One region of the Streptomyces sp. NPDC005648 genome, then DNA from elsewhere that is predicted to be linked to it. Evidence: riboswitches for the same ligand, from Rfam matches in the RefSeq annotation. Region 1 holds a riboswitch; each other region holds the start of a gene.

Region 1 (3,652 bases):
GCCGAGCGGTCCTTGCCCTCGAACGTGTACTTGCCGTCCTTGTAGAACTCGGAGGCGGCGACGTCGAGCGCGAGGGCGACCTGCTCGCCGGGGAGGTAACCGGCTTCCTTGATCGCTTCGAGGATCAGGTCCAGCGCGGCGCGGTTGGATTCCAGGTTCGGGGCGAAGCCGCCCTCGTCGCCGAGGCCGGTCGACAGGCCCTTCGACTTCAGGACCTTCTTGAGGGTGTGGTAGACCTCGGTGCCCCAGCGCAGGGCCTCGGAGAAGGTCTCCGCGCCGATCGGGGCGATCATGAACTCCTGGATGTCCACGTTGGAGTCGGCGTGCGAGCCGCCGTTCAGGATGTTCATCATCGGCACCGGGAGCAGGTGCGCGTTCGGGCCGCCCAGGTAGCGGAAGAGCGGGAGGTCGCTGGCCTCGGAGGCGGCGTGGGCGACGGCGAGCGAGACGCCGAGGATGGCGTTGGCGCCGAGGGAGCCCTTGTTGTCGGTGGCGTCCAGGTCGAACATCGCCTGGTCGATCAGGCGCTGCTCGGTGGCGTCGTAGCCGACCAGCTCCGGGCCGATCTGCTCGATGACGGCGAGGACGGCCTTCTCGACACCCTTGCCCTGGTAGCGGTTGGGGTCACCGTCGCGGAGCTCGATGGCCTCGAAGGCACCGGTGGAGGCGCCGGACGGGACGGCGGCACGACCCGTGCTGCCGTCGTCGAGGCCGACCTCGACCTCGACCGTGGGGTTGCCTCGGGAGTCCAGGATTTCCCGGGCTACGACGACGTCGATGGACGGCACGAGCATCTCCTTCTTCAATGTGACGCGGCTGCGGCAGGAGCGCGGTGGCTCTGCGAGACGAGCCTAACCGCCTCCGGCCGATCGGCCACGTCGCCGACCACGCCTTGGGCAGAACCGAGAGTAAATTGTTTCCGAACGGAACAAAACGTGGGGGCAAGCGCCGGGCAAAAAGAACCCCGCTCCGGTGCGTACGGGGGAACACGCACCGGAGCGGGGAGCCCGTGGGGACGGGGGGGGAGGGCCCTCACGTGCCCCCCACAGTGGGGGACACGGCTGTCAGGGCGCTGTGGTTCAGCTGTCTGCTTACTTCAGGTGCAGCTGCTGACCCGGGTAGATCAGGTCGGCGTTCTCGACGATGTCCTTGTTCAGCTTGAACAGCTTCGCCCAGCCGCCCTTGACGTGGTGCTTCTCGGCGATGGAGCTCAGGGTGTCACCCTTGACGACCTTGTACTCGCCGTCACCCTTCTTGACCTTCTTGCCGGTCGGGGTGGTGACGGTCTTGGTCGACTTCTTGACGGTCGTGCGCTCGGAGGAGCGGGAGGCGGTCTGCTCGCCGGAGGAGCGGGTGCCGGTGTTCGAGGAGCTGCCGCTGGAGGCGCTCGCGCCGTTGTAGGCGGCGCTGGACAGGCCCGTGCCGCAGACCGGCCAGGCGCCCTTGCCCTGGGAGGCGAGGACCTTCTCGGCGACGGCGATCTGCTGCGCCTTGCTGGCCTGGTTGGCCTGCGAGGCGTAGGCGGTGCCGCCGTACGCGGCCCAGGTGGAGGCGGAGAACTGCAGGCCGCCGTAGTAACCGTTGCCGGTGTTGATGGACCAGTTGCCGCCCGACTCGCACTGGGCGACCGCGTCCCACTCCGAGGCGGTGGCGGCGGAGGCGTTGCCGGCCGCCATCAGCGGGGCGGCTATGGCGACACCGGTGACACCGGCGAGCGCGGCGGCACGGGTGGCCTTGGACGGACGACGGTGCTTGCCCTTGCCGGAAAACAGCATGGTTGATCCCCTCACCGACGCCTGCGAGGTGAGCTGTCGGGTTCGGGCCGGTTGAGTTGCCCGGCCGCACGCTCGCTCTCACGAGGCGCGGCTACACCCCTAGCCGTCTCCGGCGTCAACCGCCGGGTCCGGCACTTACCTTGGGTCCCCCGCTCCTGCCCACGGCGCTGCTGTAGCGACGACTGTTCCCGTACGGCCGCTGGCAGGATTCGGCGTTGCGGCTGTCGGGGCTCGTGTTGCCGAGCGGTGACGACCGTAGACAGGGAATCCGGGGAATTTCAAAGACGATCAGGGCTTCTGAGACTCATCCCACACTTTCACCAATCCGGACATTCGGTGCGAAGTGTGACGTGAACTCCCGTCACTTTTACCCCTGTTCGGCAGGGAGTCGCAGGGTCTGACCGGCGGAGATGTGGTTGGGGTCGGTGCCGATGGCCTGCTGGTTGGCGGTATAGAGGGCGCGCCACCCGCCGTCCAGGCCAAGGGAGTCGGCGATGGAGGCGAGAGTGTCGCCGGCGTGGACGGTATACGCGTCGGACGCGGCCTTCCCGGTCGAGCCCTCGTCGGCGGCGGCACCGCGGTGCTTGCCGGTGCCACTGCCTGTGCCGACGGCGTCCGTGACGGCGCCCGCGGCCGAGTCGATGGCTCCGGTGTCGACGAGGCTCCAAGAGCCCACGGCCTGCTCGGAATTGTCCGAGTCGTCACCCTTGGACCCATCTGCGGGCGAACTTTCGGCTCCCCGAGACGCGCCCGCCGCGGACTCGGTGGGCGAGGCGGAGGCGCCCGTTTTGGCATTGTTGCTTGCGGAATCGGACGAAGTGTCGGGAGAGGCGGAGGGCGAGGCACTGGACGACGCACCCGAGGAGCCGTCGGCCGAGCTGCCCGACGAGTTGGACAAACCAGTCGAGTCCAAAATTCCGGACGAATCAGATGAACCCGACGAGTTCGACGAACCGGACGAACCTGATGAACTCGATGAACTCGATGAACCGTCCGCGACGCCCGTGTCGACGTCGGCGGCACCCGAGTCCTTGGTCAGCCCGGAGGTCAGTCCACAGGTGTGGAAGGCGCCGACACCCTCGGCGTCGAGCAGCTTCTCGGCGACGGCTATCTGCTGGTTGCGGCTGGCCAGGTCGGCGCTCGGGGCGTAGTCGAGGCCGCCGTACTTCTGCCAGTCGTCCTGGGTCAGCTTGAGACCGCCGTAGAAACCGTTCCCGCTGTTCTCGCTCCAGGAGCCGCCGGTCTCGCACTGCGCCACCTTGTCCCAGGTGGTCCCGTCGGCCGCGCTGGCGCCACTCGCGGCGAACAGCGGGATGGCGATGGCGGAGCCCGTCACTCCGGCCGCGACGAGCAGTGCCGGAGCCTGGCGGGGGCGACGGTGACGACCGTTCCCGGAGAGCATGCGGGGGCCTTTCACGAGACAGCAGTGACCGCGGCGCGTGAAGCTTGGGCCAAACATCGGCGCCGCCATGGTCCGTGAACGTAGCGGCTGTCGATCACCCGTCACAAGTTAATGCCGCGCAGATCACGTGAAGATCACAGACTTGAGCGGGTGTCACGTTTGTCCCACCGGACACATTCAGCCAACTGGGGTGAACTCGACCGGAAGCGTGCGCAGTCCGCGCATAATGAGCCCACCGCGCCATCTCAACTCGGCCGGATCGACGGCGAGTCGCAGATCGGGAAGCCGGGTGAGAAGGGTGGCGAGCGCGGTCTGCCCCTCAAGTCGGGCCAGCGGGGCGCCCAGACAGTAGTGAATGCCGTGGCCGTAACCCAGGTGCTGGTTGTCGCGGCGGGAGAGGTCGAGGGTGTCCGGCTCGGCGAAGCGGTCCGGATCCCGGTCGGCGGCGGCGAGTACGACGAGCACCGGGTCGCCG
Region 2 (3,652 bases), on a different contig from region 1:
CGTTGTGGATCGACTCCTCACGGATGACCGAGCCCGGACCGGGGGCGTGGATCATCAGGCCGTCGCCGGTGTAGATACCGACGTGGCTGAAGTTGTCGTGGAAGAAGATCAGGTCCCCGGGGCGGCTGTCGGTGACCGGGATCGCCGCGCCGGCGCTCGACTGCTGGTGCGCGCTGCGCGGCAGCTCGACACCGGCGGCCTTCCAGGCGGCCTGGGCAAGCCCCGAGTTGTCGTACGACTCCGGCCCGACCCCGCCCCACAGGCAGGGCCTGCCGATCTGCGCGCGGGCGAAGGCCACGGCCCGGTCGGCCTTGGTGGCGCCACCCGTCGTCTCGGGCGCCGCCGGCTGCTGTACACGCCAGTCCTCGGCCGGGGGCACCCCCGTGTCGAGCACCGACGGCTGCTGCAGCCGCCGCGCCTCGTCGGCCGCACGGCGGGCCTGCTCCTGAGCCACCGGGTCCCGCCAGTCGACCTGGGGCGCCGCGGTGGCGACCAGCTGCTGGGCCCCGCTGTCCCAGCCGACCTGGGGCGACAGGGCGTCGGCCACGGGGCCCGTGGCGACGGGCTGCTGGATCACGGTCGCCCAGCCGGGCTGCGCCGCCAGGGCGTCCCCGGCGGTGAGCGGCGCCACGATCTGCTGCGCCCCGGTGTCCCAGCCTTGCTGAGCGGGCTGTACGGCGGCCGCGGTGCGCGGTGCGGCGACCTGCTGGACCTGGGTGCCCCAGTCGCTCCGCGCCGACGCGGCCTGGGCCGTCGTGAACTCGGAGACGATCTGCTGAGCACCCGTGTCCCAGCCGGGCTGCATACGCCGGGCCTCCAGGCCGGTCGGCGCGGCGGGCGTCTGCTGCGTCGTGGTGGGGGCGCCGGGTTGCATGCTGCGGGATTCGAGGCCGTTGGCCTGGGTGATGATCTGTTGTGCGCCGGTGTCCCAGCCGGGTTGCATGGGGCGTGATTCGAGGCCGGTCGGTACTGCGGGTATCTGTTGTGTGGCGGTGGGGGCGCCGGGTTGCATGCTGCGGGATTCGAGGCCGTTGGCCTGGGTGATGATCTGCTGAGCGCCGGTGTCCCAGCCGGGTTGCATGGGGCGTGATTCCAGGCCCGCCGACGCTGCGGGGGCCTGCTGTGCCGCGAGGCGGGCGCCCGGCTGCATGCTCCTGGACTCCAGGGGTGCCTGCTGCGTGACGACCTGCTGTGCCCCGGTGTCCCAGCCGGACTGCGCCGGTCGGGCTTCCTGGCTCGTCGCCTGGGTGATGATCTGCTGTGCGCCGGTGTCCCAGCCGGGCTGGGCCGGCGAGGTGTCGGTCGCCGTGCGCTGGGCCGGGATCCCCCAGCTGACCTGGGTCGGGGTGGGCTCGATCGCCGCGGGCGGTGTGCTCTGCGTGGCCGTCGTCTGCCAGGTGCCCTCGGCCGCCCAGGCGGGTGTCGCGAGGGCCGCGCGGGGGAGCGAGGTCTGCCGGGCTATGTGGCGGTACAGGAGATCGCTGGCCGCGGCGACCTTGCGCTGGCTGTTCTGCTTGGACCGGCGCAGGACGGTCTGCCGCGACTCGGGCGCCGCCGGGGTGGAGGGGGCACCGGCGCTCTCCTGACGGGGACGCGGTACGGCGGGCAGCGCGGGCGTGGGGCCGGCCGTGAGCTCGGCGACGGGACCGGAGGTCAGCTCGGCGACCGGGCCGGAGGTCAGCTCGGCCGGCGGACGGCGGGTGCCTCCGGCGGGCAGCTCGGCCACGGGCCGGCCGGGAGCCTCCAGCGCACGGGCGGCGGGCAGCTCCGCCGGTGGCGCGGGCCGGGACGCGGCCGGGCGGGCGGGCCTCTCCCTGGCCGGCATCCGGTCGGTCGGCAGAATGGCCGGAACCGTCGGCCCCATGGACGCACGTGCCGCGTCGAACCACTGCCGGCTGACGTTGTCGAGATCGGGGTCCGAGCCCCTGCGCGCACTCCCGCCCTGCCCCCGCGCACCGCGCGAGCCCTGCACCCGGGTCAGGTTGAACTGGCCGGTGTCGTCCTCGGCGCGGTCGTAGAGGCTGCTCACCCGCTGCCGGACTGCTTCACGGCTGGGTCCCTCGTCGGAGTTGCGCGCACCGGAAAGCCCGAAGCCTCCGGCGCGCGACGATCGTTCCGGCGCCATGGGAGCCGTACTCCTTCCGTACTCCGCCTACCGAGTTAGCTGTCGGGTTCGGGCGGCCGTTCCGGAAGGATTGCCCTACGGCCCTTGTCCCTGAGGACAGTTGGGCCGATTCACCCCGTGATTCGGTTGGGTCCCCGGCTCCGGCCGCCACAGGGGCGCACCGGACTCGGCGGAGGCCGCGCTTCCCGACGGGGTTCGCCGGAGTGACTCGAGCGGCCTGAAGCGAGGCTAGCCAATTTGTGCGCCCCGTGTGAAGGTTGAAGGCCGGAATGTCCGATACGCTTTTGTGACCTTCGTCGTGACGCCTCGTCAGATTCACCTGTCGTGCACCCATGGCATCCGCTCGACGACAGACCGTAGTTCAGGGCGCCGGAATCAGGACCCGGGACGTCGGCAGGGGCCAGGGCATCAAGACCATGCCCAGGGCATCGAGCGGGGTGGCGCGTCAGGGACGCGAGCCCTAGTCCTGGGCGGCGGCGCGCTCGGCGTTCCGCTTCTTGATCCGCGCGCCCTCCTTGCGGACCTCGGCCTGGGTGGCGCGCTCCTTCACCAGCCACTCGGGCTGCTCCTGCTTCAGCGCCTCGATCTGCTCGGTGGTGAGGGGCTCGGTGACCCCGCCGCGGGCGAGACCCGAGATGGAGACGCCCAGCTTCTCCGCGACCACCGGACGGGGGTGGGGGCCCTCGGCCCGCAGCTCGCGCAGCCACTCGGGCGGATTCGCCTGGAGCTCGTCGAGCTGGGCACGGGAGACCTCACCCGCACGGAACTCGGTGGGGGTGGCCTCGAGGTACACACCCAGCTTCTTCGCCGCCGTGGCGGGCTTCATCGTCTGGGTGGTCTGGTGCGACTTCATGTCGTCCAGGGTATCGAGCGCGTACGACACCTCCGACCACGGCCGGTAACCTGGCGGGGTGACAGGCTCGGAAGCATCCCAGACGTTCCGGCTTGCGTACGTCCCGGGGACGACGCCCGCCAAGTGGGTGCGGATCTGGAACGAGCGCCTGCCCGACACCCCCCTGACCCTCCAGGCCGTAGCGGCCACCGAGGTCTCCGACGTCCTGCGGGCGGGCGGGGCCGACGCGGGCCTGGTACGGCTGCCGGTGGACCGCGCGTACTTCAGCGCGATCCCCCTCTACACCGAGACGACCGTGGTGGTGGTCCCCAAGGACCATGTGATCACCGCGGCGGAGGAGATCACCCTCGCAGACCTGGCCGACGAGGTGGTCCTCCACCCTCTCGACGACGTCCTCGACTGGGACGGCCCTCCCGGCGAGGCCGCCTTCGAACGCCCCGCCACCACCGAGGACGCGGTCGAACTCGTCGCGGCGAACATCGGGCTCCTGGTCGTCCCCCAGTCCCTGGCCCGCCTCCACCACCGCCGCGACCTCACCTACCGCCCGGTCACGGACGCCCCCCAGTCCGGCGTCGCCCTGTCCTGGCCGGAGGAGGCCACCACGGACCTGGTCGAGGACTTCATCGGCATCGTCCGTGGCCGCACGGTGAACAGCTCCCGGGGCCGCAAGCCGC
Region 3 (3,652 bases), on a different contig from region 1:
AGTCCTCGGGGTTGGCGAGCACCCGCAGATAGGCCAGGACGTCCCTGACCTCCTTGCGCTCGTAGAAGCGGACCCCGCCGACGACCTTGTAGGGCAGGCCGACGCGGATGAAGACCTCTTCGAAGACACGGGACTGGGCGTTCGTACGGTAGAAGACGGCGACGTCGCCGGCCTTGGCGTCACCCGAGTCCGTCAGTCGGTCTATCTCCTCGGCGACGAACTGGGCCTCGTCGTGCTCGGTGTCGGCGACGTAGCCGGTGATGCGCGCGCCCGCGCCCGCGTTGGTCCAGAGGTTCTTGGGGCGGCGGGACTCGTTGCGCTCGATGACCGCGTTGGCGGCGGAGAGGATCGTCTGGGTGGAGCGGTAGTTCTGCTCCAGGAGGATCGTCGTCGCGTCCGGGTAGTCCTCCTCGAACTGGAGGATGTTGCGGATCGTCGCGCCGCGGAAGGCGTAGATCGACTGGTCGGCGTCACCGACGACACAGAGCTCGGCGGGCGGGACGTCGTACTCGTTCGGGGGGACGTCGACGGGGTGCTCGCTAGTCCCCACCAGCTCGCGCACGAGGGCGTACTGGGCGTGGTTGGTGTCCTGGTACTCGTCGACCAGGACGTGTCGGAAACGGCGGCGGTAGTGCTCGGCGACGTCCGGGAAGGCGCGCAGCAGATTGACCGTCGTCATGATCAGGTCGTCGAAGTCGAGGGCGTTCGCCTCACGCAGCCGCGACTGGTACATGGCGTAGGCCTGGGCGAGGGTCTTCTCGAAGCCGTCGGTGGCCTGGGCCGCGAAGTCCTCCTCGTCGATCAGCTCGTTCTTCAGGTTGCTGATCTTGGCGCTGAAGGACTTCGGGGGGTAGCGCTTGGGGTCGAGGTCCAGGTCGCGGCAGACCAGGGCCATCAGACGCTTGGAGTCGGCGGCGTCGTAGATCGAGAAGGACGACGTGAACCCGAGTTTCTTGCTCTCGCGGCGCAGGATGCGCACGCACGCGCTGTGGAAGGTCATCACCCACATCGCGTTCGCCCGCGGGCCGACGAGCTGCTCGACGCGCTCCTTCATCTCGCCGGCGGCCTTGTTGGTGAAGGTGATCGCGAGGATCTGGCCCGGGTGCACATTCCGCTCGGCGAGCAGGTGGGCGATGCGGTGGGTGAGGACGCGGGTCTTGCCGGAGCCGGCGCCGGCCACGATGAGCAGGGGGCTGCCCGCGTGGACGACGGCCGCGCGCTGGTTCTCGTTCAGCCCCTCCAGGAGGGCGGCCGCGTCGAGCACCGGGCGGGGCGCGCCGTCGCGGTAGTAGGCGTCCCGGTCCGGCGGCACGTCGAACTTCCCGCCGAACAGATCATCCGGAACGGGCTCCGGCACATGATCGTCCTCGGGCGGTGGCGGGGGCTCCTCCTCGCGCCCGCGTGGGGCCTGGAGGTCCGCCAGGAAGCTGTCGTCAAAGAGGCTGCTCATCGCTCTCCGAGTCTAGGCCGCCCCACTGACAGCCCGCCGCCGCCCTGAGAACATCCACCGAATCACCCTTGGCGACAGCGCTGTCACACCGTGCGATCGAAGGGCACGCCCTGACCGAAGGTCACGAAAACGTATCGGGCATATCGAACATCAACCTTCACATGAGCCACACGAGTTGGCTACCGTTCTGAGCAGGCCGTACGCCCCCCACCGGCGAACCCCGCCGGGCCGTACGCCCTCCGCCGAGTCCGGAGCGCCGCCGCGCGGCCGGAGCCGGGGACCCACACCGACCTTGGGGTGAATCGGCCCAACCGCCCTTCCGGGCACGGGCCGTAGGGCAACCCTTCCGAACCACCCGCCCGAACCCGACAGCTGACTCGGTAGGCGGAACATGGAAGGAGTCGCCTCCTTTGGCGTCGCACCGCAAGTCGCGCCCCGCGGGTACGCGCGTAGCAGGCATACGCACCCCCGCTCTCGCCACGGCCGCCCTCACCTCCGTGGCCCTGCTGTCCCAGACGGCCGACGCCACCCCCTCGGCGGACGGCAGTCCGAGCCTGGAGGAAGTCGAGAAGAAGGTCGACGACCTCTACCGGCAGGCCGAGTCGGCCACCGAGAACTACAACGCGGCGAAGGAGAAGACGACCAAGCAGCGCAAGCGCGTCGACAGCCTCCTCGACGACGTCGCCAAGCGCGCCCAGAAGCTCAACGAGCAGCGGCAGCGGCTCGGTTCCCTCGCCGCCGCGCAGTACCGGACCGGTGCCGCCGCGCCGGACACGGCGACCTTCCTGCTCGCCGACTCCCCGCAGGACTATTTCGATCAGACGCAGCTGATGGGGCGGCTGACCTCCCGTCAGAAGAGCGAGGTCGACGACTACTTCGCCGAGCAGTCCGCCACGATGACGAAGCGCGAGGAGGCCTCCGAGAGCCTGCGGACGCTCACCGAGTCGCAGAGCGATCTGCAGACCGCCAAGGCCGCGGTGCAGAAGAAGCTCACCGACGCGCGCGAGCTGCTGTCGAAGCTGGACGCCGAGGAGAAGGCACGGCTCGCCGAGATCGAGAAGCGGAAGCAGGAGGCGGCCGACCGCAAGGCCGCGGAGCTGGCCAAGGAGCAGGCGGCCGAGCAGCGCGCCGAGGAGGCCGCGGCCCAGGAGAGCGGCTCGTCGTCCGACACGAGCGCCTCCGACAGCTCCGGCATCTCCGGCGCCACGTACTCCACCGAAGCCGCCAAGGCTCTCGCCTTCGCCCGCGCGCAGATCGGCAAGCCGTACGTCTGGGGCGCCGCCGGCCCCGGCTCCTACGACTGCTCCGGCCTCACCCAGGCCGCCTGGAAGGCCGCCGGCGCCACCCTCCCGCGCACCACCTACGACCAGGTGAACGCCGGCACGACCGTCTCCCTCGCCGACGCCCGGCCCGGCGACCTGATCTTCTTCTACGACGACATCAGCCACGTCGGCCTCTACATCGGCAACGGCATGATGATCCACGCCCCGAAGCCGGGCGCGTACGTCCGCGAGGAGTCGATCTACTACGGTGGCGAGTCCATCATCCACAGCGTGGTACGGCCTGCCTGAGCAGCGGTTCGCCCTGGAGCGGTACGGCACGCGCGCGTGGGGTGCGCAGTCGGGCGCGCTTGGAGCTGGCAAGCGGGCGCGTGCAGCTTGCAAGCGGGCGCGCGTGGAGTGTGGGGGCAGGCAGACATGGTCGTGCGCCCCTCCTTCCCCCCTGCGCTCGCGCGTATTTCTTCGCGCCCGTGCGCGTGCCCCCCTCCCACCCCGTCCCGCGCTCCTTAGCATCGGCGCATGTCCGGCCTCTCCCAGCTCGCCCATGTTTCTCCGCTCCGTCCTCTACGTGACTGGTGGGCCGAGCGGCCGCCGGCGGCCGGGGCCGCCGTGATGGCGAGCGGCATCGTGTCGGTCGGACTGAATCTGGCGGGGTACGAGGTCGCGTCACGCGTCGCGCTCGGATTGGCCTGCGCGTCCTGGGTGGGGTTGGCGGCTGACTTCGTCGCGCGGTGGGTGTGGCAGCGGGAGAGGTGGCGGCAGGAGGCGATGACACCGGGGTCGCTCACCGCCGTCGCGGCGACCGCCGTGCTCGGGACCCGTATCTCCGCGCTCGGCTGGAACACCCTCGCCGCGGCCCTGCTCACGCTGGCGGCCGCGCTGTGGCCGGTGCTGCTCGTGGGCGTCGTACGGCACTGGCAGC
Region 4 (3,652 bases), on a different contig from region 1:
GGCTGGCGCCTGTCCCAGCTGCACGGCCGCTGGGCCGCCGAGTCCCTGCTCACCCGGTCCCCGCTCACCTATGGCGAGAAGACCATCGGCAGCCGGCGCGGCCACACCGGTCACCAGCACCTGCCCTGGGTCGCCCTGGACACCGACGCCACCGAGGAGCACGGCGAGGTCTACGGCGCTGCGCTCGGCTGGTCCGGTTCCTGGCGGATCGCGGTGGCGCAACTCCCGGACGCGCGCGTGCAGATCACCGGCGGCGCCGGCTATGACGACTCGGGGCTGCTGCGCCTGGAGACGGGGGAGTCGTACACCACTCCCGTCTTCGCCGGCCTGTGGAGCGACGGCGGCTTCGGCGCGGCGAGCCGGGCCTGGCACGCCTACCAGCGGGCGTATGTCGTCCCGGACGCCGACAAGGACCGTCCGGTGCTGTTCAACTCCTGGGAGGCCACCGAGTTCGACATCTCCGAGGAGCAGCAGGGGGCGCTCGCCCGGCGGGCCGCGGCGATCGGCGTCGAACTGTTCGTCGTGGACGACGGCTGGTTCGGCAAGCGGGTGAGCGACCGCGCCGGACTCGGCGACTGGACGCCCAACCCGGACCGCTTCCCGAAGGGGCTGGGGCCGCTCGCCGACTATGTGCACGGCCTCGGCATGCAGTTCGGCATCTGGGTCGAGCCGGAGATGGTCAACCCGGACAGCGACCTGTACCGCGCCCACCCCGACTGGGTCCAGTACCAACCGGGACGAAAGCGGACGGAGTTCCGCAATCAGCTCGTTCTCAACCTGGCCCGTGAGGACGTCCGGGAGTACCTCTGGGAGCAGCTCGACACGCTCCTCACCAGCGCCCCGATCGACTATGTCAAGTGGGACTTCAACCGCTGCTTCACCGACGCCGGTTGGCCCGGCGACGCCTACCCCCAGCGCCTCTGGGTCGACCACGTCCGCGGCCTGTACGCCCTGCTGGACCGGCTGCGGGCGGCCCACCCGGGCGTCGCCTTCGAGTCCTGCTCGGGTGGCGGCGGACGCATCGACCTCGGGGTCCTCAGCCGTACCGACCAGGTGTGGACCTCCGACAACACCGACCCGCTGGACCGGCTCGCCATCCAGCACGGCTTCAGCCAGATCCACCCCGCGCGCGTGATGGCCGCCTGGGTCACCGACAGTCCGAACACGCAGCTCAACGGCCGGGTCAGCTCACTGCGCTTCCGGTTCGTGAGCGCCATGGCCGGGGTGCTCGGGGTCGGGGGGGACCTCACCGAGTGGACGGAGGAGGAGCTCGCCGAGGCGGGCGACTGGGTGGCCCTCTACAAGGAGATCCGGCCCCTCGTCCAGCACGGCGACCTCCACCGGCTGCGGCCGCCCACGGGCGGGCTCAGCGCGGTGCAGTACACGCGCGGGGACGAGACGGTCGTCCTCGCCTGGCTCCAGGCGCAGGGCTACGGCGAGCCGGTACCGGCGCTGCGGCTGCGCGCCCTCGACTCCGAAGCGTCGTACGAATGCCTCGAAACGGGCGAAGTGCACCGAGGTGCCGTATTGCTGCATCACGGACTGGCTACCGGCCTGCGCGGCGACCTCGATGCGGCAGTTTTCCGGCTGCGTCGCATCTGAGTCTTCTGTCCGAATTGGCACCTTGGTCGCCTTGGTTGGGCTTCATTCCAACTCGCTCCGGAGTGAAGGAAGCTGGAGCAGCGTCACGTGAGGAGCGTCATATTCGTGACCGTGCGTACCCCGTCATGTTCACGTAATTAGGGCGCTTTTCATGGACGGTTGCGGGACGGGGCGGTCCCGCAATTCACGGAGAGTGACGGTTATTTTTCGCGGCGGATCAAGAGAAACGCATTCGCGGGGAACCGCCGCTTGTTCCTTCGCGTCTTCGTCGCTTACGTTCCACACCAATCCGGACGGACGCCCAATCCTGCCGCCGACCGGTATCCGCACCAACTCACCCGTGAACGGCAGGAGCGGGGGACCCACAGGTACAAACGCCTGTTCCGGTCTCCGGAACGGCTAGGGGTAAAGCCGCGCCCAGCGCGTGGCCGGGCATCTCCAGCCCGCACCCGACAGCTCACCTCGCAGGCGCCGGAGAGGAATTCGCCATGCCCGCGAAGGGTAAGCACCGCCGCCCGAAGTCCCAGCGCCTCACCCGCTCCATCGCCGTCGCCGGAACCGGTGGCGCCGCTCTCACCCTCCCACTGATGGGGGCCACCGGTGCCCATGCGGCCACCGCCCAGTCGGCTTCCCAGTCGGTTTCGGAAAAGGCCGTGCAGGTTCTTCCGAATACGGCGAAGAAGGCGCCCGAAAAGAAGAGCGCCGCGAACTCCGCGGGCGTACGCACCTATTCGGTGCGGGCCGGTGACTACCTCTCGAAGATCGCCGAGGAGCAGAACGTCAGCGGTGGCTGGCACAGGCTCTACGAGGACAACCGCGAGGCCGTCGGCGACAACCCGTCGCTGATCCACCCGGGTCTGAAGCTCACCCTCGGCAGGAAGGCCGCGTCGAGCACCACCGAGTCGTCCCGCTCGCGAGGCTCGTCCGAGAAGAGCGCGGCTACGCGGGAGAGCTCGGCCTCGCACCAGGCCACCACCCGGAGCGCCGAGACCACCAGCGCCTCCACCGGCTTCCAGCTCCCGGTCTCCGGCGGCACGATCGGCACCGGCTACCACGTGGCCGGCAGCATGTGGTCCAGCGGCTACCACACCGGCGTCGACTTCGTCGTCCCGACCGGCACCTCCATCAAGTCCGTGGGCGCGGGCACGGTCGTCACCGCGGGCTGGGGCGGCGCCTACGGCAACCAGGTCGTCGTCAGGCTCGCCGACGGCTACTACGCCCAGTACGGCCACATGTCCCAGATCTCCGTCTCGGTCGGCCAGACCGTGGCCGCGGGCCAGCAGCTCGGCCTCTCCGGCGCGACCGGCAATGTGACCGGCCCGCACCTGCACTTCGAGATCCGCACCACGCCGGACTACGGCTCCGACGTGGACCCGGTCGCCTACCTCCGCTCCAAGGGCGTCGCCGTCGGCTGACCCCCCGACCGGCATCCTCACGCCTGGCACGCCGCCGAAGGCCGGACCCCGATCCCCGGGTCCGGCCTTCGGTGTTCCTTCACGACGACCCGCAGAGCGTTCGGAGCCCAGAACTTCAGGGTCCGGGCGTTGCCGCCTCAACAGCGCTGATCAGAAGGTTATTCCAGGTTTGGTCAACACTTTAGGCGTGGCTTATCTCACCGACCGTCAACCCTTTCCTACGGTCGCGTAGGTCACATTGGAAGGTGAATCATGACCGCTGTGGCAGACGATTCGAAGAGTGACAGCACATCAGTGATCGGGTCGTACGTTGCGGTGGGGGACAGCTTCACCGAGGGCGTCGGCGACCCCGGCCCCGACGGGGCGTTCGTGGGCTGGGCGGACCGCTTCGCGGTCCTGCTGGCCGACCGACGCCCCGAAGGCGATTTCACCTACACGAACCTCGCCGTGCGCGGCAAGCTGCTCGACCAGATCGTGGAGGACCAGGTCTCCCAGGCCGTCGAACTGGCGCCGGACCTCATCTCCTTCTGCGCGGGCGGCAACGACATCATCCGGCCCGGCACCGATCCCGACGAGGTCGCCGAGCGCTTCGAGCGGGCGATCGCCCGGCTCACCGAGGTCGCCGGGACCGTGAT

The links. Region 1 has a riboswitch for cyclic di-AMP ahead of ABZT17_RS03380 (transglycosylase family protein). Riboswitches for the same ligand answer to the same signal wherever they lie in the genome.
Region 2: it holds a riboswitch for cyclic di-AMP, as region 1 does, so the genes downstream of both, ABZT17_RS12880 (NlpC/P60 family protein) here and ABZT17_RS03380 (transglycosylase family protein) in region 1, are expected to answer to the same signal.
Region 3: it holds a riboswitch for cyclic di-AMP, as region 1 does, so the genes downstream of both, ABZT17_RS01995 (NlpC/P60 family protein) here and ABZT17_RS03380 (transglycosylase family protein) in region 1, are expected to answer to the same signal.
Region 4: it holds a riboswitch for cyclic di-AMP, as region 1 does, so the genes downstream of both, ABZT17_RS16060 (LysM peptidoglycan-binding domain-containing M23 family metallopeptidase) here and ABZT17_RS03380 (transglycosylase family protein) in region 1, are expected to answer to the same signal.

The regions. Positions count from the first base shown of each region.
Region 1 covers NZ_JBEXCS010000004.1:18,667-22,318, forward strand. The annotation lists gene eno (phosphopyruvate hydratase) at 1-794, opposite strand, end outside; gene ABZT17_RS03380 (transglycosylase family protein) at 1,092-1,775, opposite strand; cyclic di-AMP (ydaO/yuaA leader) riboswitch at 1,779-2,000, opposite strand; gene ABZT17_RS03385 (transglycosylase family protein) at 2,143-3,177, opposite strand; gene ABZT17_RS03390 (cytochrome P450) at 3,355-3,652, opposite strand, start outside.
Region 2 covers NZ_JBEXCS010000017.1:52,875-56,526, reverse strand. The annotation lists gene ABZT17_RS12880 (NlpC/P60 family protein) at 1-2,125, opposite strand, end outside; cyclic di-AMP (ydaO/yuaA leader) riboswitch at 2,134-2,307, opposite strand; gene ABZT17_RS12875 (DUF5997 family protein) at 2,586-2,978, opposite strand; gene ABZT17_RS12870 (LysR family substrate-binding domain-containing protein) at 3,037-3,652, shown strand, end outside.
Region 3 covers NZ_JBEXCS010000002.1:137,476-141,127, reverse strand. The annotation lists gene pcrA (DNA helicase PcrA) at 1-1,450, opposite strand, end outside; cyclic di-AMP (ydaO/yuaA leader) riboswitch at 1,681-1,852, shown strand; gene ABZT17_RS01995 (NlpC/P60 family protein) at 1,861-3,021, shown strand; gene ABZT17_RS01990 (tellurite resistance/C4-dicarboxylate transporter family protein) at 3,250-3,652, shown strand, end outside.
Region 4 covers NZ_JBEXCS010000023.1:27,762-31,413, forward strand. The annotation lists gene ABZT17_RS16055 (alpha-galactosidase) at 1-1,602, shown strand, start outside; cyclic di-AMP (ydaO/yuaA leader) riboswitch at 1,920-2,086, shown strand; gene ABZT17_RS16060 (LysM peptidoglycan-binding domain-containing M23 family metallopeptidase) at 2,091-3,017, shown strand; gene ABZT17_RS16065 (SGNH/GDSL hydrolase family protein) at 3,312-3,652, shown strand, end outside.